Regions from separate parts of the Oceanobacillus picturae genome, predicted to be linked through region 1. Evidence: predicted binding sites of a transcription regulator. Region 1 holds the regulator's gene; each other region holds the start of a gene.
The links. Region 1 encodes Rex, which represses fermentation and respiration genes when NADH is low (regulators of the CRP and FNR family bind a similar motif). Its sites were predicted from a motif close to TTGTGAAATATTTCACAA; they were not measured.
Positions count from the first base shown of each region.

Region 2: a site for Rex is predicted at 2,092-2,109, ahead of qoxA (cytochrome aa3 quinol oxidase subunit II). Genes of this name have one in related genera too.
Region 3: a site for Rex is predicted at 2,497-2,514, ahead of BN988_RS04860 (hydroxymethylglutaryl-CoA synthase). Genes of this name have one in related genera too.

Region 1 covers NZ_CCAX010000002.1:343,399-351,640, forward strand. Annotated here, with positions in the region: gene BN988_RS12835 (FtsW/RodA/SpoVE family cell cycle protein) at 1-69, shown strand, start outside; gene BN988_RS12840 (ABC-F family ATP-binding cassette domain-containing protein) at 115-2,040, opposite strand; gene BN988_RS12845 (redox-sensing transcriptional repressor Rex) at 2,296-2,952, shown strand; gene BN988_RS12855 (hypothetical protein) at 3,468-4,463, shown strand; gene BN988_RS12860 (YdiK family protein) at 4,499-4,699, opposite strand; gene BN988_RS12865 (CPBP family intramembrane glutamic endopeptidase) at 4,730-5,443, opposite strand; gene groES (co-chaperone GroES) at 5,726-6,010, shown strand; gene groL (chaperonin GroEL) at 6,083-7,723, shown strand; gene BN988_RS12880 (methyl-accepting chemotaxis protein) at 8,041-8,242, opposite strand, start outside.
Region 2 covers NZ_CCAX010000002.1:87,366-95,607, forward strand. Annotated here, with positions in the region: gene thrS (threonine--tRNA ligase) at 1-1,660, shown strand, start outside; gene qoxA (cytochrome aa3 quinol oxidase subunit II) at 2,163-3,092, shown strand; gene qoxB (cytochrome aa3 quinol oxidase subunit I) at 3,263-5,209, shown strand; gene qoxC (cytochrome aa3 quinol oxidase subunit III) at 5,209-5,805, shown strand; gene qoxD (cytochrome aa3 quinol oxidase subunit IV) at 5,806-6,090, shown strand; gene BN988_RS11530 (hypothetical protein) at 6,141-6,386, opposite strand; gene BN988_RS11535 (hypothetical protein) at 6,579-6,809, opposite strand; gene helD (RNA polymerase recycling motor HelD) at 7,164-8,242, shown strand, end outside.
Region 3 covers NZ_CCAX010000001.1:959,072-967,313, reverse strand. Annotated here, with positions in the region: gene BN988_RS04875 (LCP family protein) at 1-381, opposite strand, end outside; gene BN988_RS04870 (DUF1232 domain-containing protein) at 572-1,204, shown strand; gene rodA (rod shape-determining protein RodA) at 1,217-2,389, shown strand; gene BN988_RS04860 (hydroxymethylglutaryl-CoA synthase) at 2,553-3,725, shown strand; gene BN988_RS04855 (aldehyde dehydrogenase family protein) at 3,811-5,262, opposite strand; gene BN988_RS04850 (YjbE family putative metal transport protein) at 5,424-6,077, shown strand; gene BN988_RS04845 (GNAT family N-acetyltransferase) at 6,109-6,627, shown strand; gene BN988_RS04840 (phosphotransferase family protein) at 6,686-7,540, shown strand; gene BN988_RS04835 (sulfite exporter TauE/SafE family protein) at 7,654-8,242, shown strand, end outside.

The DNA of each region.
Region 1 (8,242 bases):
ATCGGATTAGGGCTTGTGTACAGAGTGGCTGTAGAGCATTCCATACAGAATGATTATCTTTTCAAATAGAACAAAACCCGCATGATTGCATGCGGGTTTTGTTATGTTTAACTATTACGCTTCTTCTTGTAAGGCTGTCCATTCTTCCATAAATCCTTCTACTTTTTGTTTTAGATTGCTTGTTTCTTCTGTTAGAGCGAGTGCCTTCTCATGGTCTTGATATACTTCAGGCCCTGTCATTTTTTCTTCTAGCTTTTCAATCTCTAACTCATATTGCTCAATAATCGTTTCTAATTCTTGAATCCGCCGTTCTTTCTTTCGTCGCTGACTTTGAAGCTGTTTCTCCATTTTGAAGTCACGTTTACGCTGGTCGGCTTTTTTAAATACTTCTTCTGTTTGCTGTAGTCTTTTGAGCTCGGCTTCTTCTTCTTTCTTCTCGATATAATAGTCATAATCGCCCAAATATATGGTGATACCATCCCGCTGCATTTCGGCTACCTGATCCGTAATTTTATTTATGAAATATCGGTCATGCGATACAAAAACAATGGTACCCGGAAAATCGAGAAGAGCTGCCTCAAGTACCTCTTTACTGTCTATATCGAGATGGTTTGTCGGTTCATCTAGGATGAGCAAATTAGCTTTCTGCATCATTAGCTTAGCTAGGGCAAGCCGTGCCTTTTCTCCACCACTAAGAGCACTTACAGGCTTCAACACATCATCCCCAGAAAAAAGGAAATTTCCAAGAATCGTGCGGATATCTTTTTCATTTTCGGTCGGATATTCATCCCACAATTCTAATAGTACAGTCTTGGAAGAAGTAAGATTGGCCTGTTCCTGATCATAATAACCAATTTGCACATTTGTTCCGATTTGAATGTTGCCACCGTTAGGGGTGAGTTTGCCCATGATGGCCTTTAGTAACGTCGTTTTACCGACCCCGTTTGGTCCGACCAAGGCAATTCTTTCGCCTCTATTCACATGAAGTTTAACGTCTTCAAAGATGTTTTCGGTTGCATCACCATAACCAAAAGCAAGCTGATCTATTTTTAATACATCATTCCCACTGCGTCGGTTAATTTGGAAAGAAAACGAAGCGGAGGATTCATCGCCTTGAGGCCTATCCAATCTTTCTATTTTCTCCAGTTGCTTTCTTCTGCTTTGTGCTCGTTTCGTGGTAGAAGCTCGTACAATATTTCGCTGCACGAAGTCTTCAAGCTTTTTGATTTCAGACTGTTGTTTCTCAAATTCCTTTAAGTCCTTCTCATAATCCAAGGCCTTTTGATCAAGGAATTTACTATAGCTTCCATGGTACTTCTTTGTTCTGTGTCGAGAGATTTCGTAAACAATCGATACTGTTTTGTCCAAGAAGTATCTATCATGGGAGACAATTACAACTGCCCCTGGGTAGCTGACTAAATAGTTTTCAAGCCATCCAAGTGTATCAATATCTAAATGGTTTGTCGGCTCATCTAGAATAAGGAGTTGTGGTTTGGTGAGCAATAGCTTACCTAAAGCAAGGCGTGTTTTTTGGCCACCACTCAGCTCTGTAATCGGTGTACTATAATCATAATCTTGAAAATGTAGCCCTGTCAGAACTGCTTTAATATCCGCTTCATAGGTATATCCACCACTTTGTTGATACACCTGCTGTAATTGATCATAATCATGTAGTAATTTTTGATAAGCGGTTTCAGTTAAACTTGCTGTATCCGCCATTTGGTTTTCAAGCTTGCGAATTTCTTCTTCCTTGCTTACTAGTTCAGAAAACACACCTAGCATCTCATCCCATATAGTTAGGTTGGAGTCGAGAGCAGTATGCTGGGAAAGATAACCAAGGCTCAAATCCTTTGGTTTAAAAAGTTCCCCGCTATCATATGTTAATTCACCGGCCATGATCTTTAAAAGCGTGGATTTACCAGCACCATTTCTACCTACTAGCGCGATTCTGTCGTTCTCTTTTACTTCTAATTTTATATTTGATAGTATTTCATCCGCTCCGAAGGCTTTTGAAATGCCATTAACCTGCATAAGTATCATCTCTGTCACCTCATCTCTCTTAGTTTACCTTACCTAGACACATCAGTAAAATACAAGATGCTGTAAAAAATTTCATAATGAATTGTGAAAAGAATCACGACTTATTATGAAGTTTCTGCTAAAATAGAGGGAGAGAGAAATGAAAAATAGACCAATTTTACCATAAAACATAGCATTTTTAGCAGAGTGGGCAATGCCTTGCTCTGTGAAAGATAGTTTTAATACATAATTACTGTACCGAAAGAAGGAATAACGATGGATCAAAATAAAATACCACAAGCGACTGCTAAACGATTGCCATTATATTACCGCTTTCTTAATAACTTAAATCACCAAGGTAAAAAACGTGTCTCTTCCAAGGAACTAAGTGAAGCAGTAAAAGTAGATTCCGCCACGATACGCAGAGACTTCTCCTACTTTGGTGCGCTTGGTAAGAAGGGGTATGGATACAATGTTGAATATTTGCTTGGTTTCTTCAGGAAAACCTTGGACCAAGACGAGTTAACCGATGTTGCCTTAATTGGTGTTGGTAATCTTGGTACCGCATTCTTGCATTATAACTTTATGAAAAATAATAATATAAAGATCCAAATGGCATTTGATGCAGATGAAAACAAGGTTGGCTCTACTATTGGTGGGGTTCCTATTTATCACATTAAGGATATGGAAGAAAAGCTTAATGGGATTAAGGTCGCCATTTTGACCATTCCAGCGAGTGAAGCAGACGGGATCACAGATCGGCTTGTTGAGCATGGCATCACGGGTATACTCAACTTCACCCCAGCCAGAATATCGGTACCTAGCCATATTCGTGTTCACCACATTGATCTCGCAGTAGAACTGCAAGCATTAGTGTATTTCCTAAAACATTATCCACTTGTATCGGAAGAGATAGAAGAAATAGAAGAATAAAGTCATGTTGGCAAAGCCCTTCGATTTTGAAGGGCTTTTTACTTTGTCTGACTAGGGAGTTTGGCAGATGAATAGAAAAAGAGAAGATCAGGGCTGTTCTAATCAATCAGAAGAGCGATTTAATCGATGACAAGAGCGTTGCAATCAACGAGAAGAGCGATCTAATCGATGACATGATCGTCGCAATCAACGAGAAGAGCGATCCAATCGATTAGAGGAGCGTCGCAATCAACGAAAATAGCGATCCAATCGATTAGAGGATCTTCGCAATCAACCAGAAGTACCTTCCAATCAACCAGAAGAGCCTCCCAATCAATCAAACACCGCTTCCAATCCAGCATGCACTCCCACACCTTGTATTAAACAAACTACATTTTTAAAAAAATAGTCAAAAATACCTGTTTTATCAGAAAATTATTTAGGGAATAAGACATCTGTCTATTCACTTAGTAATGAGGTATGATTATGACTGGTTTGCTGTTGCAGGATAACTTAACTTTAGGAGGTAAGGAAATATGAAAAAATTTATAGTTCTTATAACAGTACTTATTATTGCTTTATTCCTTAGTGCGTGCTCTGAGTCAACGAGCAGTGAAGAACCAAGTGATGAGAAAGAAAAAGAAGAAGAAACAGAAGCGGCGGAAGAGCCAGAGGAAGAGGCTGTTCCGGAAGATGATGAATTGTTTGAGGTGCTAGAGGTGAATATTCAGTCTATGATGGATCAAGACATAGATGCCCATATGGAAACCATACATAGCGAATCCCCTGCCTACAACAGTACAAAAGACTTATTAGACCAGGTATCTGCTTACACATTGGATATGCAGTTGTCTGACCTAGCTGTTGAAGAGAAATCGGAAGAAGAAGCACGAGTCGCTTATACACAGACTTCCATGAAAGTAGATGGACCAGAATACCAGAATAACCTTACGAAGGGTGTTCATACATTGAAACCTGAGGACGGGGTATGGAAGATTTATGGATCAGAAGTAAAAGAAACCATTCCACTCGATGAAAACGGTGAAGAGATAGAAGAAGGAGCAGCTGAAGATGTTGCGATGGAAGGGCAGTATGCTGATTTGATCACTTCATTGGAAATGCCTTTTGATAGCGAAAAATGGGTGCTTGGCAATTATAATGAAGCCCAAGGAGAAGGAATTGCAGAATTTCTTATTAATGGTGAAACGTTTGAGAATTATACAGAGCTATTAACGGTTCACGTTTTCCCAGATGCAGCGGCTAATGGCGGTATTACCACGTTTGTTGAAGCGATGGAAACGAATTTAACGAGTATGATAGACGGAGAACTGGAATTTAATCGGCTGGAAGAAACGGATCAGGAGGTTATCTACGAGTTTAGTGTAACGGACGATAGCACACAATATGATCAGGAAGAAGTAGCGCGTGCCTTTAGTAAAGATGGCCACCTTTATGTTATTCGTTACACGACGATGGAAAAAATGATTGAGAATAAAGAGGATTGGTTAGATAAACTAAAGAACGTAAAATAAATCGCAACCATACAAAAGGAGCAGCATTCTACATGCTACTCCTTTTTATTCTTTTTAATGCGAAAATGTAAACTGATTAATCGTATACTTACACCAAATTCAAGGGTGGCAAACAGCGCCAGAACCATTGTGGTGATATTCCAAATTGTGTCCTGTGCGCTAAGAATGGCAATGTAGATAAAAAACACTCCCATTACAAAGTAAATGGCGGCCATTGTTTTTGGTGAAATTTTCATGGGTAAACCTCCAACGTGGTAATCTTTCACCTAGAATCCAAAGATAATCGCTTGCAAGTCCTGTAATTGCTTTTGCATTCTCTCGATATCTTCTGGTGTCAGATTGTATTGCAGCAGGACAACAATTGAGTTCATTGCTGCATGTACAAAGATAGGAACTAATATGCGCTTCGTTTTTACATAAAGAAAAGCAAACACAAGACCCATTGAACCGTACACTAGAATATGCTGTGGCTCTCCGTGGATGATACCGAAAATGAAGGCGGAAATTAATGCTGCGATAAAAAAGTTTGTTCTCATGTAAAGTTGCCCAAAAATAATCTTTCGAAAGATTATTTCTTCGAGTACTGGTGCGATAATTGCTGGGACTAGGAGAAATAAAGGAGTAGCCCGAGCGATATTCATAATATTTTGCGTGTTCTCGGATCCTGGGTCAATTCCAAAGATTTGCATTTCCAGCATAGCTGCAATTCCTTGGGAGAAGTAGGCCATAAACACACCAATTATCGACCAGGCCACCGCAACTCCAACACGAGAAGCTTCGTGGCTTCGTGTCATTTGCATGTCTTTTCTTAAAAGCAACAGTACAACGATTAAACCTAGTATAAAGCTAATAATTGCCCAATAGGTGACTGCCTGATACCTTGTAATTTCAAATGTAACAAGCAAAAGCGGGGCCATCAGGATCCCTGAGAACTGCATAATGATGTAAGAGATAATGACCCACCAATAACGTTTTGGCAAAATACAACGACTCCTTTAGCGAACATGTAGTGTTATTTATAATATATGTGCGTATTTAATGGACTAGTAGAATATTATTTGCATTCATTAAGTATTCTATCATAAATTAGTACGAGGTTATAACAGAAGCACTTCTCCCGATATAAACAAAAAATCTTAAATTCGTGAGTTCAATGCTTGCATTTTTTTAACAATTTATTTATCATATTAATTGGAATTAGCACTCGGTTATGTAGAGTGCTAACACAAAAAAACATATTTAGAATTAAGGAGGCTTTCTACATGATTAAACCACTAGGAGATCGTGTTGTCATCGAGCTTGTTGAACAGGAAGAAAAAACTGCAAGCGGTATCGTACTTCCAGATTCTGCAAAAGAAAAACCACAAGAAGGTAAGGTTGTTGCTGTAGGTTCTGGTCGCGTAACAGAAAATGGAGAAAAAGTCGCGCTAGAAGTAGCAGAAGGCGACCGTATCATTTTCTCAAAGTTTGCCGGTACAGAAGTTAAATATGAAGGCACAGAATACTTAATTCTTCGCGAAAACGACATTTTAGCTGTAGTTAGCTAAGCGGGCCGTATAAGTACATTCACATAATTCATATGTATTGAAAATAGATAATAATCAAGGAGGGCTTTATCAATGGCTAAAGAAATTAAATTTAGTGAAGACGCACGTCGCGCGATGCTTCGTGGTGTTGATACATTAGCAGATGCTGTAAAAGTTACTTTAGGACCAAAAGGGCGTAACGTCGTTCTAGATAAAAAATTTGGTTCTCCACTAATCACAAATGATGGTGTAACGATCGCAAAAGAAATTGAATTAGAAGATCAGTTCGAAAACATGGGTGCACAGCTTGTTTCTGAAGTAGCTTCTAAAACAAATGACGTTGCTGGTGATGGTACGACTACTGCAACAGTTCTTGCACAAGCAATGATCCGTGAAGGACTTAAAAACGTAGCATCTGGTGCTAACCCAGTAGGCGTTCGTCGCGGTATTGAAAAAGCAGTAGAAGTAGCTGTTAACGAACTAAAAGCTATCTCTAATCCAATCGAAAGCAAAGAATCCATTGCACAGGTTGCTGCTATTTCTTCTGGAAACGAAGAAGTAGGAAACCTAATTGCAGAAGCTATGGAGCGCGTTGGTAACGATGGTGTTATCACAATTGAAGAATCTAAAGGATTCAACACAGAGCTTGAAGTAGTAGAAGGTATGCAATTTGACCGTGGATATGCTTCTCCATACATGGTTACAGACCAAGATAAAATGGAAGCAGTTCTCGAAGATCCATATATCTTAATCACAGATAAGAAAATCGGCAACATTCAAGAAGTATTACCAGTACTTGAGCAAGTTGTTCAACAAGGTAAGCCACTTCTATTGATTGCTGAAGATGTTGAAGGCGAAGCACTTGCTACATTAGTAGTAAACAAACTACGTGGAACATTCAATGCTGTAGCTGTAAAAGCTCCAGGATTCGGTGACCGTCGTAAAGCAATGCTTGAAGACATCGCAACACTTACTGGCGCAGAAGTGATCACAGAAGATCTAGGTCTAGACCTTAAGAGTGCTACAATTGAGCAATTAGGTCGCGCTTCTAAAGTTGTTGTAACAAAAGAAAACACTACAGTGGTAGAAGGTTCAGGTAACCCTGAAGCAATCTCTTCCCGTGTAGCACAAATCCGTGCACAAGCTGAAGAGTCTACTTCTGAGTTCGATAAAGAAAAATTACAAGAACGTCTAGCTAAATTAGCTGGCGGTGTAGCAGTAATCAAAGTTGGTGCTGCAACAGAAACAGAATTAAAAGAGCGTAAACTACGCATTGAAGATGCATTAAACTCTACACGTGCAGCAGTTGAAGAAGGTATTGTTGCAGGTGGTGGTACTGCACTTGTAAATATCTACAACAAAGTAAGTGAATTAAGCCTTGAAGGAGACGAAGCTACTGGTGCTAACATCGTACGTCGTGCTATGGAAGAGCCAGTTCGTCAAATCGCTCACAACGCTGGACTAGAAGGTTCTATCATCGTAGAACGTCTTAAAGGCGAAAAAGTTGGCGTTGGTTACAATGCAGCAACAGGAGAATGGGTAAACATGGTAGATGCAGGTATCGTAGATCCTACTAAAGTAACTCGTTCAGCATTGCAAAATGCAGCATCTGTAGCAGCAATGTTCCTAACTACCGAAGCTGTTGTCGCTGACAAACCAGAAGAAAACGGCGGCGCTGCTGGTGGCGGAATGCCAGACATGGGCGGCATGGGTGGCATGGGCGGCATGATGTAAGTTTTATCTTATAATCCTTATACAGAAGGATTTAAGAGACTTATACACCACCCAGAACTCGATAAAGTCACAACAAAGTCACACTTATTTTTTATTGATGTTATAAAGGGCGTTTTCGTACAAAGTTTTAACTTTGTCGAAAGCGCCCTTTTTCATGTTATTTATGCATGCGTATATATCCCTTCATAGCGAACTATTTCCATAATAGTCTTTTTATATTATTAAAGAATCGTACTAGAGGCAGAAAAAAACCGGACATTTTTGTCCGGTTTCTAACTCTTAGCAATACTGCCCTGTTACTTTTACTCCTACTTCTACTACTCTCTATTAAAAAGATCAGAAAGATTTTTGGTAGCATTATTCGTTTCTTGCACTAGATGCGTAAGTTGTTCCTTATTTTCTGTTTGCAACTGAATACTTGCGGATATCTCTTCCAGAGAAGCGGAGGTTTGTTCTAAAACAGAAGCAAACTCGTTTACGGATGCTTCAATGTTTCGAGTATCTTGGTCAATATTTCCC
Region 2 (8,242 bases), 260 kb from region 1:
ACGCTGCTTTAATGAGGTTAAATTAGGGATTGGACCAGTCATTGAAGATGGCTTTTATTATGATGTTAAGCTAACAAAGAGTTTATCACATGAGGATTTGAAAATGATTGAGAAAGAAATGAACAGCATTATTAAGGAAAATTTGGAAATAAAACGGAGGGTGTTATCGTATCAAGAGGCGAGAGAGCTATTTGAACAAAAAGGGGAATCCTTTAAGCTGGAAATCCTTGGAGATTTGGATGAGGATGCTGAGATTTCCATCTACCAGCAAGGGGAGTTTGTCGATTTATGCCGTGGACCACACCTGCCACGAACTGGTTTGGTGAAAGCCTTTAAACTAACACATGTGTCCGGCGCATACTGGAAGGGTGATCAGAATAATGAAGTCATGCAGCGAGTGTATGGGGTAGCGTTTCGTAAAAACAAAGAGTTGGAGGAATATCTTCAATTACGTGAAGAAGCGGAAAAACGTGACCACCGGAAGTTAGGGAAACAACTAGAGCTGTTCATGTTCTCAGAGGAAGCACCAGGGATGCCATTTTACTTGCCAAAAGGTCAAATCATCCGAAATGAGTTAGAAGCATTCTCGAGGGAACTACAAACAAAAGCTGGTTATGAAGAAGTTCGGACACCATTTATGATGAATCAGCGGTTATGGGAACAATCTGGCCATTGGGATCATTATAAAGAGAATATGTATTTCTCTGAAGTAGACAATACAAAATTTGCGATGAAACCAATGAACTGCCCAGGCCATATGCTCATTTTCAAAAATAATTTATATTCCTATAGAGACTTACCAATACGGATGGCAGAATTTGGCCAGGTTCACAGGCATGAGTACAGTGGTGCCTTGAATGGAATGCTTCGAGTTCGTTCCTTTTGCCAGGATGATGCCCATCTCTTTGTAAGGGAGGATCAGATTGAAGAGGAAGTCAAGGCTGCAATTCGGTTAGTGGATGCTATGTACCGGGCATTTGGCTTTTCATTTACTGTGGAGCTATCAACACGTCCAGAGAAATCTCTCGGGTCTAATGAGCTCTGGGACCATGCAGAAGATTCTTTAGAAAATGTGCTTAAGCAAATGGGTGTCGCATACCAGGTGAATGAGGGAGATGGTGCGTTTTATGGTCCGAAAATTGATTTTCACATAAAAGATGCATTAAAGCGAAGCCACCAGTGTGCCACTATTCAACTCGATTTTCAAATGCCGGAAAAATTTGACCTCACATATATTAACGAAAAAGGGGAAAAGGAGAGGCCAGTGGTTATACATCGCGCCATATACGGCTCAATTGATCGTTTCTTTGGAATTCTTATCGAGCATTTTGCCGGGGCATTTCCTGTCTGGCTGGCACCTGTGCAAGTGCAATTACTTCCTGTTGCTGCAGTACATGTAGATTATTGTCTAAAGCTTCAGGGTGAATTGCGGCAACAAGGAATTAGGGTTCACATGGATGAACGTGATGAGAAGCTAGGATACAGAATAAGGGAAGCACAAATAAAGAAAGTTCCCTATGCACTTGTCATTGGAGATGAAGAAATAGAGAGTGAAAATGTTACAGTACGACAATATGGCGTGAAAGAAACAGAGCAAGTGGCCTTCCAGAAATTTAAAGAGTTACTGGAGGAGCAAGTGGCGAAACGAGTATTGTGGTAACTTTTGGACGAAGCGTCTGGTTTAAAATATATTTAGAAAGGATCGTCATTTTGGTACAAAAAGAGGCCAGCCTTATAGGGTTGGCTTTTTTTACGGAAATTAGTAGATATTGATGGCGGAGGTTTTGTTTTTGTGAGAAGGGGGAGTGAATAGACAAAAGGATATCCAATACCACAAAAGCGAGTGAATCGACTAGAAACGCCTCCCAATCAACCACAAGAGCTAGTGAATCAATCAGAAATGCAATCCAATCAACCAAGCTAACGCTGCAATTGAGCTAACCTGTCAGGGCTAATGTTCTCTCCTAAAAGTGCTTATGAAACCCCATTTGTAAAATGTTCACTTTTTGTTCTAATTTCCATGAACATTTTATGACAGAAAATACTTTTTAATTGTTTTTCTCCTTATCTGGTATTAAGATAATACTATGTTTGTGAAGTTTGTAACAATAATAGTTTTGTAGTTTTAGAATATAGCTAATTTATAAGGAAGGAGTATCTCTATGAAAATAAAATGGATGATACTAGCAGCTATCCTCACTGTACTTACTGTATTAACAGGCTGTGAGCCATTAGCTGTATTGGATCCAAAGGGACCACAAGCACAGACGCAGGCAGATGTTATCTTACTTTCCATTGGAATTATGTCGTTTATTGTCATTGCAGTCTTTGCAATTTTAATTTTTATGCTGGTTAAATATCGTGCGTCTAAACAGCCGGAGGATTATAAGCCGCCACATATTGAAGGTAATGTATGGGTTGAGGCAATCTGTGTAGGGATTCCTGTTCTGATTGTAGCCTATCTTTCTTTTGTATCGGTAGAGAGTAACTACAAGGTTGAAGCAACACCAGAAGGGTATGATGAAGAACCACTCGTTGTTTACGCATCTTCTTCTGATTGGAAATGGCATTTTAGCTATCCGGAAGAAAACATAGAAACAATGAATTATCTTTATGTACCAACAGATCGCCCGCTTGAATTTAGATTGTATTCATACGGCCCAATAAGTGCTTTCTGGGTACCACAATTGGGTGGACAGAAGTACGCGATGTCCGATATGGTAACAACGCTTCATCTAGCGGCAGATGTTCCTGGTGAATATTCTGGTAGAAATGCTAACTTTAGTGGGGAAGGATTTGCAGAGCAAACGTTCAATGTAAATGCCGTCTCGCCAGATGAGTTTGATGAATGGGTGGAGGAAGTACAAACGACTGCAGACCCAATAACAGAAGATAAGTTTGAAGAACTTCTGGAGCCAGGCCATCTTGGTCAGCAAACCTTCACAGGTACACATCTAGAGTTCATGCCTGCACCAGAAGGGGAGCATGGTGGTCATAATCATGGTGGAGATTCAGAAGAAAGCCATGATGAGCATTCTGACCATTCAGATGAAGAACACAGTGACCATTCCGAGCAAGATCATGAACACTAATTGAAAGTAATGTCCTAGTTTTAAACAATAAGGTCGGCGTGTGTCAGCGTATGTGCTGCCATGCCGGCCTGAGCATGTGAAGTTTTTTAAGAGAAAAGGCGGTTGACTATTCGATCAGTCCTTTTTAAATGGAGTTTCACTTTATAGCAGGTTTGAAAGGAGTAAAAAATATGGAGTTCTTTGAACGTTTTGCGATACCTCATCCAAGTCCGATTATATATGCCTCCATGGTTGCAATTGGGATTACCCTACTTGCAATTATCGCTGGTTTAACGTTCTTTAAAAAATGGGGTTATCTATGGCGCGAATGGCTAACAACCGTTGACCATAAGCGTATTGGTATTATGTATTTAATTTCTGCGCTCCTTATGCTTTTCCGTGGAGGCGTTGACGCACTGATGATGCGTGCACAGTTAGCTACACCGGACGCTCAGTTGCTCGACTCGCAACATTATAATGAGATATTTACAACACACGGTGTTGTTATGATCATATTCATGGCAATGGCGTTTATTATTGCCTTAATGAACTTTGTTGTACCATTACAGATTGGTGCGCGAGATGTAGCATTCCCGCGTTTAAACGCACTAAGCTTTTGGCTTTATTTTATGGGCGCGATGCTATTTAACTTGTCCTTTGTTATTGGTGGTTCACCAAGCTCTGGCTGGACATCATATTTTCCGTTGGCAGGTAATGAGTTTAGCCCGTCGGTCGGAACGAATTACTATATGATAGCCATTCAGATTGCGGGTATAGGTACCTTAATAACAGGTATTAACTTTATTGTAACAATTCTTAAAATGCGTGCACCAGGCATGAAACTTATGAAGATGCCGATGTTTACCTGGTCTGCACTGATAACCAACTTAATTATTACCTTTGCATTCCCTGTTTTAACTGTTGCACTTGCAATGGGAACAATGGACCGTTTATTCGGCACGCAATTCTTCACAACAGGTAATGGTGGAATGGATATGCTATGGGCCAACCTGTTCTGGGTTTGGGGACATCCGGAGGTTTATATTTTAGTGCTTCCAGCATTCGGTGTTTATAGTGAAATCATTTCTACCTTTGCAAGGCGTAATTTATATGGATACAAATCGATGGTTGCTTCAATGGTAATTATCTCGCTTCTATCGTTCGTAGTATGGGTCCATCACTTCTTTACGATGGGTCAGGGAGCGATGGTTAACAGTATATTCTCTATTACCACAATGGCGATTGCTGTTCCAACAGGTATTAAAATCTTTAACTGGTTATTCACCTTATATAAAGGGAGTATCCGATTTACAGTACCGATGATGTATTCACTAGGATTCTTGCCTATCTTTACAATAGGTGGGGTAACAGGTGTTATGCTTGGTATGTCAGCTGCTGATTACCAATATCACAACACGATGTTCCTAGTAGCGCATTTCCACTTAGTTATTATTCCAGGTGTAGTATTTGCGATGCTGGCCGGTCTAACGTACTGGTGGCCTAAAATGTTTGGCTTTATGCTAAACGAACGAATTGGTAAGTGGGCATTTTGGTTTATTTCAGTCGGTACATGTGTAGCATTCTTCCCGATGTTTATATCCGGGTTGGATGGTCAGGCACGCCGTATGTATACCTATTCTGAATCCACAGGCTTTGGCTTCTGGAATATGGTGTCATTTGCTGGCGCAGTGATGTTAGCTATTGGGTTTATCATAATTGTTTACAATATCTATTACAGTACTCGCTATGCTTCAAGAGATATCGGAAGCGATCCTTGGGATGCGCGTTCTCTTGAATGGGCAACAAATACACCAGTACCGGAATATAACTTTGCTGAAGTTCCTCAAGTGAATTCAAGTGAAGCATTCTGGGATTCAAAATATAACGGCCATAAGCTATTTAGTGGAAAATTGAAGGAAATCCACATGCCGAATAATAGTGGTGTACCATTTATTATGAGTTCACTGTTCTTTGTTCTTGGGTTCTCCTTTATATTTAGCATATGGATTGGTGTTGCTATTGCCTTGTTAGGTATTGTCGCATGCTTAATTCACCGTTCCTTTGAGCAAGATCACGGGTATCACATACCTGTTGAGGAAATTGAAAAAACAGAATCTGAATTGCGAGGTGGAAAATAATGAAATTGGATCACTCGCAGCCGTTAGAGTATAGCTCTGAACAGGGCCGTTTAAATATATTAGGTTTCTGGATCTTTATTGGAGCAGAAATAATGCTCTTTGGTACTTTGTTTGCTTCCTACTTTACATTAGAAGGTCGTCATGGAAGTGGACCGAGTGGAGCAGAAATCTTTGAATTGTCACCAGTATTAATTGAAACAATTTTACTGCTTACAAGTAGTTTTACCGTTGGTTTAGCGGTGCATGCAATGAGGCTTAAAAACAAGAAAGCGATGATGACGTTCTTTATCATCACGCTTGTTCTTGGTGCAGGGTTCCTTAGTATGGAGATCTATGAGTTTAATCATTACATCCATGAAGGAGCTGGCATAACAGTAAGTGCCTTCACGTCTGCATTGTTAACAACGATAGGAACACACGGATTACACGTTACATTAGGCTTGTTCTGGGGAATATTTATCCTGATACAAGTTGCAAAACGTGGGTTCACACCTGAAACTGCAAATAAATCCTTTATATTCTCTCTTTACTGGCACTTTCTAGATGTTGTTTGGATCTTTATTTTCAGCTTCATCTATCTGAAAGGAATGATGTAAATGAAGGAATTATTTCCACTAAAACAGGTAATGGGATTTGTATTTTCCCTTGTCTTAACAGCCGTTGCTTTATTGGTATACTTCGTAGATATGTCGTTCGCATTAGGCATGACGATCTTACTTGTTACAGCGTTTGTTCAAGCAATGTTGCAATTAATGGTGTTCATGCATGCTAGAGAATCAGAGGATAGTGGTTTAATTCTATCCAATGTTTATTACGGTGTTTTTATTGCAGTAGTGACAGTCTTCGGTTCATTACTAGCATTAATTTGGGGATATATGTAAGGATTACGAAAGGAGTGCTCGTTTAAGAGCACTCCTTTTTTAATAGTAATTCACTCTGAATCTTTGGTTTTAGACTCTAACCTACCATAACGTTCTTTCAACTTTTCTTCTGTCCCAACAAAAAATACACCCATCAAGAAGAGAAAAACTGCTCCCATTACGGTTCCGATACCAACACCAGTCCAAAGGCTCCTATCACTAATGAAAAAGCCATATAAGAATATTAATATGCCTGCTGTCAAGATGACAGCGCCAGTATATTTGACGGCACGTATAATTTTAATTCGTTGTTTCATTTTTATCATCCTTCCCTGTTAAATTCTTTCTATGGTGTAAGAGGCTAAAATAATTTAAACTTCTCTACTTAGACTCTACCCGTTTTACAAGAAAGGAAAAACAGAGATTGGAAAAACAACACTTAAAAACGGAAATATGTATAGGAAAGTGTATAATTTTTTCCAAACAAAAAGGAACGCCTGATGCGCTCCCTATTTAAGGATTTTCGGTTTGCTAAATTTTTCTAAAACCTCTTCCGTTGCTACAAAAAACACACCCATTAAAAAGATGAATACTGCCCCCATGATTGTACCAATGCCAATGCCTGTGATTGCACTGTAATCGCTTACGAAAAATCCGTATAAAAAGATGACGATCCCAAGTGTAAGTACAATTGACCCTGCAATTTTAACGGCATTTAACATTTTCTTACCTGTTTTCATAGAAATCATCCTCCCATAATTATATTATTCACCTTGTTCACAAAGTTGTCAAATAGTTTGTGTCAAAAATGTGAAATATATTATGGTGAATGGGTTTTCGAGTTCAGTATTTTGAAAAAAAGTACAAAAAAAGTAGCAAACAACGGGTTTGCTACTTTTACTTAAATGTATAAAGGATAGTTTAATCGACAAAAAACCTAAAAAAGTAACTATTGCAGTGTACCGTAAAAGATGGTAAGCTTAGTTAGTTACTTATTTGTTAATCTTAATGTATATTATCTCCAAATATATTGTATCATTAACGATAAGTAAAGTCAACTATATATATTCCGAAAATGAACTGGAGTTGATGTAATGAGCGTGGGACCAAAGGATCGAATGGAAGAACAAGAACGTATAGATTATGTGCTAAAGGAAATCGAGCGTAAAGAAACAGCATTATATTCTAAGGCGACGGGTTTAAAGGAAGATGTAATCGAACTAAGAAAAACCTTTTGGGACGATGTTACCGTCAACCTTGACGAGCCGGATGATGTCATTGAAACACAAGCCAGTATAAAACAGCAGGCCGAATTTTTAGCAGAAAAAGAAAGATTTCATGGAAAAATTGGTGATGAGCTGAAAGTATTAAAGCGAATGAAGAAGTCTCCATATTTTGGTCGAATTGATTTTAAGGAACACGGAGAGGATCAGGTAGAGAAACTCTATATTGGAATATCTTCTTTTTTGGATCGACAGGATGAAGATTTTCTTGTTTATGATTGGCGTGCACCTATATCCAGCCTTTATTACGATTATGCTTTGGGTAATGCTTCATATAATGCCGTGAACAGTGCAATAGAAGGTGAGATATCATTAAAACGGCAATTTATTATTCGAGACGGCATACTTAAAGGCCTATTTGATACTGGACTCACGATAGGGGATGAAATGCTTCAAGAAGCACTCGGACATAATGCAAGCACGGACATGAAAAACATTGTAGCTACCATACAGAAGGAACAGAATAGGATTATCCGTGAAGAGCGCAGTAAATTGTTACTTGTTCAAGGAGTGGCTGGTAGTGGAAAAACTTCTGCAGCACTTCAACGGATTGCTTACTTAATGTATCGATACCGAGAGGAGTTAAACCCTGAAAATGTCGTTCTTTTTTCGCCAAACCCTTTATTCACTGGGTATATTCGCAATGTTCTTCCAGAGTTGGGGGAAGCGAATGTAAGACAGACCACTTTTCTTGAGTATCTACGAGAGGGAATTGGAGAAGGCTTTACTGTAGAATCCCCTTTTGAACAGATGGAGTACGTACTTACAAAGGAGAACAGTGATGCTTATCAAACTCGACTTAGTAGTATGGAATATAAAGCAACATTGGACTTCAAGAAGCTGATTGACAACTATGTAGAGAAGCTACGGATAGAAGGGATGCAATTTAA
Region 3 (8,242 bases), on a different contig from region 1:
AAAAGAATAAGCTGCATTTAACTTATTCATTCCGTATCCTGGGATGTCTACATAAATATCGCGCATTAAAGATACTACTTTTACTTCATTCGTATTTTGATTATAGTAACCAATCATTAAGGTGTCTGAACGACCTTGCTCTCCCTCTCTTGCGTCTGATCCGATTAAAAGCACCTTTACTTCTCCAAACTTTACTTCCTCCCCTGCAAAGTCTGTATGCACTGCTTCGCTATCCGAGGAATTTTCCTTTTTTGCTGCGGATAAACCTTGATTAAACTGAATGATGCTATATGTAACTACTCCTCCAATTATTAGAACGAAAGTAAGCATACTAAGCTTTATTCTTTTCTTTAATTTTGATTTCTTTTTTAATCTCCCCATGTTAATGACACTCCTTGTATTAATTTATGTAAACTATATGATAATGTTGACAAAATGTCAAAGTGCTAATTACTTGTTAAATTAATATTTAATTAGATGCTTGTTTAATAAATTGACAAATTGTCAACGATACTGTAAATTGCGATATAGATGAGGTATTCAAGACATTATAGATAGGTGGACATAAAAAATGACTACAGAATTTGGTGGATTTTTGAAAAAACAATTACAGATAAACGGTCTCACCATGCGTAAATTTAGTGAAATGACCAATATAGAAACTTCGAGCATTTCTAGAATTATTAATGGCAAGAGGAAAGCTAACATCCATCATTTAAGGGCTTTTTCTGAAGCCATAAATATACCAATAGAGGAGCTTTTGAAAGTTGCTGGTTATGCTAATCATTCTATTTCGAATAATAATGAGGAAAAAGTAGAAAAGCATATCCAACAGCTAATACAGGTTATCGAAACTTCCGATATGGACCACCATGAATTTTCAATTGATCGTTTGGAGAAACAGTTGAAAAATCACAGACAACACGCAATGACAGAAGAGGGGCAGGAAACGATAAAGGAGAAATTTAAAAGTAAGATAAAGCGTATTGGTGCTGCTGGCCCGTTTATACAACAATTAGAAAAGATGTATGAGCAGTTTACATCTGGGAATGTAACAATAAAGCATCAACTCATAATGGGCGGAGCTCTACTATACTTTGTTTTAACATTGGATTTAATTCCTGACTATCTCTTTCCTATTGGGTATATAGATGATGCTATTGCAGTACAATTAACTGTAAGCATGCTGGCTAAACAAGGATAGGATTTGGCTTTTATGAACTCGAAAAAACATGTAATTGATTATACATTATTATTTGTTATATTTTGTTTCTTCCTATTTAGTTTGATAGCAGTTTATAGTGGTTCTGGGCAATATGAGTCGGCTGACTCTTTTTATTTTTTGAAACGACAAATATTTTGGTATATATTGGGCTTTGCTGTTTTAGCTGCCTTTGCGCTATTGGACTATGATCTAATAAAGCGATGGAGTTTCTATTTATATCTATTTAGTGTGCTATTACTTATTTATGTACATTTTTTTGGTGTGATTAAAAACGGTTCCCAACGGTGGATTAACTTTGGTTTATTTGAATTACAACCTTCTGAGTTTTTGAAGTTTTCTCTGGTTCTATACCTTGCGACCATTTTAAATAAGGTTGGTAACAAAAGGCTCTCATTTAAAAAGAGTATACCGATTATAATAAAAATTGGCATTGTTACCCTTGTTCCATTCGTTTTGGTGTTAGTACAGCCAGATTTGGGTTCTGCCCTCATGGTAGGAATGGCTGCCGCTACTATGTTGTTTATATCGGTGATTTCGAGCAAGATGGTTCTGCTTATTCTTATTGGAGTAGTCGCTCTAGTTTCTGTAATTGTATGTCTCTACTTTGTTGCACCAGAATTATTGATGCAAATCTTTAAACCCCATCAGCTATCTAGAATTTATGGTTGGTTAGACCCTGAACATTTTCCTTCCAACTCTGGATATCAGCTGAAACAAGCAAGAATGGGGATAGGATCAGGGCAGTTAACTGGAAATGGTTTTAATCAAGGAGTGCAAATTCAAAGTGGAAAGGTTCCTGAGGCACATACAGACTTTATTTTTGCGGTGATTGGTGAAGAATTCGGCTTCATTGGTGCTTGTATTTTAGTATTTCTCTATTTCTTTCTTATTTATCGAATTGTACTAGCTACTTTAAATGCAAAGAACCTTTTTGGAGCATACATAGGAATAGGAATTATAGCTTTAATTGCTTTTCAAGTATTTCAAAACATTGGAATGACAATCGGATTAATGCCAATAACAGGGCTTGCCTTGCCATTTATAAGCTATGGAGGTAGTGCATTGTTAACTAACATGGCAGCGATTGGTCTCATACTCAGTATTCAGATGCGAACTAGGAAACATAATTTGTTTGATAAAGGTTTTTCAAACAACTCCGATTAAGGCGTTGATGAAACGTTAAATGAATACTCTGTACACATGAATTGTTTTTGAATAGAAAAAAGTATATTATTAATCTTATATTGCATTAAACTTGAAGGACTTCATTTTTGTGAAATACATCACTTGTAAAATAGTAGAAATTTAGTAGCAAAGGAGCAGGACATTGAAAATAGGTATTGATAAAATTGGTTTTTACGCACCACACTTATATGTAGATATGAATAAACTAGCAATTGCAAGAGACGTGGAACCTGCTAAATTCACGATAGGCATTGGACAAGAAGAAATGGCGTTTGCTCCAATAACACAGGATACGGTAACACTTGCAGCCAATGCTGCCTTAAATATTTTAGACGAAACGGATAAACAAAAGATTGACTTTGTCATTTTCGGTACAGAAACAGGTATCGACAGCTCAAAAGCATCAGCTGTTTATGTGCATGATCTGCTTGGGATAAATCCTGATGCACGTAGTATTGAAATGAAACAAGCTTGTTATGCAGCAACAGCAGCCATCCAGATGGCTAAAGGTCATATTGCGTTAAATCCAGAAAGCAAAGTATTAGTACTTGCATCTGACATTGCCCGATATGGACTTCGTACTGGTGGGGAAGCTACACAAGGAGCAGGAGCGGTTGCCATGTTAATTAGTGCTGACCCGAAAATACTTGCGCTTGAGGAGAAAAGTGCTTACCATACGAGTGATGTGATGGATTTTTGGCGCCCTACTTATACAGATAAAGCAATCGTTGACGGTAAACTATCAAATGAACAATACATTGAATTTTTTGCGAAGGTTTGGGAGCAATATAAAGTAAAAACAGACGCTTCCTTCTCTGATTTCGAAGCAATTTGCTTCCATCTACCATATACCAAGATGGGGCAAAAAGCATTAAAGCCACTCTTACCTGAGACTGATGAAGTTACACAAAACAGATTGTTAGAAAATAATGAAGCAAGCAAAACGTATAATAAGCGTATTGGTAATATTTATACCGGCTCACTTTACCTCAGCCTGCTATCTCTATTGGAAACAAAAGAGGATTTGGAGGAAGGCGCAAGAATCGGGTTATTCAGCTACGGTTCTGGTGCTGTAGGCGAATTCTTTTCCGGTATTTTGCAGCCGGGCTTTAGAAGTGCTCTGCAGCCTGCTAGGCATAGAGAAATACTTGATTCAAGAAAAGAGATTGATGTTGCCGAATATGAGGAACGATTTAATAACACACTTCCAACCGATGGCTCTACTCTAGAACTAGAGAAGGAAGATGATCCTTCATCTATTTACTTAGCTGGCATAAAAAATCATATGCGTCAGTATGTAAATGATAATAGGTAGTAATATACCGGTGCTTACTGTTTAATCAAATAAAATCCCAAGATACAACACATGTATCTTGGGATTTTTGTTCTATAATATCTTATTAAAATGGATACTCTCGATTCTCTGCCTGTACACTAATCCATTGCGTGGTTGTAAATTCATCCATAATCCATTCGCCATTAAAGCGCCCGATGCCTGATTGCTTTTCACCACCAAACGGCATATGTGCTTCGTCATTAACGGACATATCATTAATATGGACCATCCCAGTTTCAATACGTTTGGCAACCTGCATGCCTCGATAGCGATCTTTTGTAAAGATAGACCCACTTAATCCATAAGGGGAATCATTGGCAATTTTAATTGCCGTTTCTTCATCTGCTGCACGAAGAAGGGAAGCCACAGGTCCAAATACTTCTTCTTTCGCTGCGGGCATATCGTTAGTAACTTCTGATAAAATAACTGGTTTTATAACATTTCCCTCTGTCTTAAATTCTGTGTGGAGCTTGGCACCTTGATCGATTGTACTTTCTACAAGCTCCTGTATATGCTCTATCTGTCCTTGGTTAATAATCGGACCGATTAACACACCGTCTTCTGCAGGATCTCCTGCCTTAAGTCTTTCGGCAGCTTGCGTGAATGCTGAGACAAAGTCATCGTAAATACTATCGTCTATGATAATGCGATTCAGTGATAGACAAATCTGTCCTTGGTGAAGGAAAGAACCGAAAACGGCTGCTTCGGCTGCTTTCTCAATATCTGCATCCTTCAGTACGAGCATTACATTATTACCGCCAAGTTCAAGAGAGGTCTCTTTTAAATGTTTACTTGCAAGTTGAGCGATATGCTTCCCTACCTCTGTCGACCCAGTGAATGAGATGAGTTTAGGGACTGGATGCTCGACAAATTCATCTCCGATCTCAGAACCACGTCCAGCTACTACATGAATGACGCCATCTGGAAAGCCTGCTTCCTGTAGTAAATCAGCAATTAACAAACCAGATGTTACGGGTGTGTCGGAAGCTGGTTTTACTACTACCGTATTCCCTGTCGCTAGAGCTGGGGCAATCGTACGCATTGCCAGATGGAATGGGAAATTCCACGGACCAATTACCCCAATTACGCCTTTGGCTGAGCGGAATGTGTAATTTTCTTTTCCTTCCGTATTAGAGGTCCCAGTTGTGCCTTGCATTCTTGTTGGGAAGGAAGCTGATTCACGGATAATTTGAATCGCTGACTGAATCTCAACTTCTGCTTTTACTTTGCTGCTGCCTGCTTCTTTGATAAGCCAATCCACAATATGTGCTTTATTGTCTTTTATTGTTTCGATTAAGTGAAGTAAATATTCCTGCTTTTTAGCCGGCTCCATTGCCTCCCATTTTGGCTGGTAGGCAGCAGCAGCTTCATATGCTTGATTTAGATCTACAGGATTTGCTGATTGAATGGTTCCTAAGGGTTCACCATTGTATGAATTATAATTTTCAACTTTTTTGCCAGAAGACCCTGTCGTCCATTTTCCATTAATAAATAGTTCCGTATATTGGTTTTGCATTTAGACCCAATCTCCTTTCCGTCTTTATAATGTAGTTTCCCTTGGAAAGATACCTGCAAACACGGAGGGCGTGTCCAGAAGAGGGAATGCTCTTTGTCTGGTCTGTCTCCTTCACTAGAATCATAGGCTATCCATAGGAAATAGATTGGGGGAGACTCGTTATGGAGATCATAGAGCCATTACTAAAGATACTGCTCGTCAATATCATACTAAGTGGAGATAATGCTGTCGTCATCGCGATGGCAAGTAGAAAATTGCCAGATCAGGTGAAACGAAAGGCTGTTATCTGGGGAACGTTTGGGGCAATAGCATTCCGAATTTTATTCGTCTTTCTTGTGCTCTACCTTTTGAAACTGCCGTGGATACACTTGATTGGAGGTTTGCTTCTTTTGTTCGTTGCTTATAAATTATTGGTGGACAAGCCGGATAAGCATCAAATAAAGGTTGGCAGCTCCTTGCAAGAAGCGATCACAATTATTATTTTTGCGGATATTTTAATGAGTCTGGACAACGTCCTAGCTATTGTAGCTATTTCCAATGGCCAGTTTTTGCTAATCATGATTGGTATCATGGTTAGCATTCCAATTATTCTTATGGCCAGTGGTCTCATTATGAAAGCTATGGAACAATATCCAAGTATCGTATATGGAGGGACAGCATTACTGGCGTGGACTGCGGGAGAAATGATAATGAAGGAGGAAAGAGTGACCCAGTTATTGGACATCTTATCTTTTCCCAAATCTATATTTCTACTTGCTCTCATTTTTCTTGTTCTAATCATTGGTGGAATTCGTCGGAGAAATCAGATAACATGATAGAATAGAAGAAAAGGAGGTGTTTTTGAGAATGATTGAAACGGATAGACTACTTCTAAGACCGTACACTGAAAAAGATTTAGATTTCTATGCAGGATTATGGGCTAATTCGAATATCGTGCGTTACATTGGAAAAGGAAAAACGAAAACATTTGCAGAAGCTAAAGATAGTTTGGGGCACTGGGTTTCGGAGTATGAGTATGGGTTTGGATTGCAGGCTGTTAAACTAAAAGCAGAAGATAAGCTGATAGGCCATGCCGGTCTGGTGAGACAAACAATTGAAGGAAAGGAAGAAATAGAAATTGGGTATTGGTTACTTCCAGATTATTGGGGGAGAGGACTAGCTAAAGAGGCGGCTATTGGATTACGAGAATATGGATTAGAGGAGAAAGGGTTAAGCAAGTTAATTAGCTTGATTAATCCGAATAACCCCGCATCCATTTTCGTTGCTAAAAAGGCAGGGCTGAGCTATGAGAAAACAGTAAGGCTTTCTGAAGGGGATACGTTAGTATATTCGATAAGAATGCATAGACAGTTCTCCTCTTCATGAGGTTCGAATATCTAGCGTTTTATATGACTCCATTTTGTTAGGAAAGGAGCAGGTTTAATTGTTAAATCGCATTCTGGATAAATTCGGGCTACAGGTTCAATCATTTCTTGAAGTAGATGATTCGCATAGCTCCACGGTATATAAATGTATTTTACATAATGGCGAAACTGTTTATTTAAAAATACCTTTTACCAGATTAAAGTATCAAAGAGAGTTAGAGGCTTATATTATTTTAATGGGCAAGGTCCCTGTCCCGGAATTGTTAGATTATTGGTCTGGTGATGAAGATTGCCCAGGAGCTCTTTTATTATCTGAATTACAAGGCAACCCATTAACACCCAATGTAACTAAAGCAGCAGCCTATCGTGTTGGGGAACTTCATGCATCCGTTCATGAAATTCAGCCGCCTGATGGTTTAAAGGGAATTGAAAATGAATTTGTGAACTGGTCTACTTTTATAGAAGAAAAGTTTTATAGTTTTGCAGAAGATGTAGAAAAAGTACTTGAGGAGCGTTTATACAATATAGCTATTAAGAAGTTTGAAAAGATGAAACGACAGCTTCCTAAACCAGACGGCCCAAGTTTTATACATATGGATTTTCGCCCAGCAAACATCATTGTGGATGAGAATAATGATGCTGGCGTTATTGATTTTGAAAGTGTACGTTTTGGTTCAACAGAAGTTGATTTCACTAAGTTGCATCGTGATTTTTTGCGCTTCGATGGTACATTATATAAAGCCTATCAAGATGGCTACAACAGTGTGAGGCCGTTAATTGATTTAGAAGCAGTCCTGCCTTTTTATCAGTTCACAGATGCTTTTAATAGTATCGGTTGGTGTAAACGACGTGGAATTGAAAAGAATGCTTTATTTCTTGAAGAAAATATCGCGATTTTAAAAAGGCTTGTTTAGTAGTGTAAGAGTTTTTAAATAACTTAATTGTGTTACGATGAAAGGTGAAGGCAAGTATTACTTAGATTAAACGATCCTAAAAGTAATAGTTTTTAAAAGCAGGAGGCAGCACGATGTTTGAACTAACGTTATTGGAATGGATTTTGGTAATCTTTTGTGCGCTTTGTATTGGTTTTTCAAAGTCTGGATTGCCTAATTTAGTTATATTGGTTGTCACATTACTTATGTTTGTCTTCCCTGCAAGAGATTCTGTCGGTATTCTGTTGCCAATGCTCTTAGTGGGGGATTTTTTTGCAATTATTTATTATCGTAGAAATGTAAAATGGAACCATTTAAAAGGGTTAATTCCGTGGGTGTTGATTGGGATTGTTGCGGGTTACTTTGTACTTGAACATGTAAACGATGCACAATTGAAGCCATTGATTGGGATTATTGTGCTTGTTATGATCACCCTGAATTTTGTGCGGGAGCGATTTGGCACGAAGTTTAATACTTTGTTACCTAACTCACTGGGTTTCACGTTGCTGATGGGGATTCTGGGCGGTTTTACCACTATGGTAGGAAATGCTGCTGGTGCAATCATGACAATTTACTTATTAGTGAAGGGGCTACCTAAGAAGGAGTTTGTTGGAACGGGAGCGTGGTTTTTTCTGTTTGTTAACCTCATTAAGGTACCGTTCTATGTCCATTTGGAGCTCATTA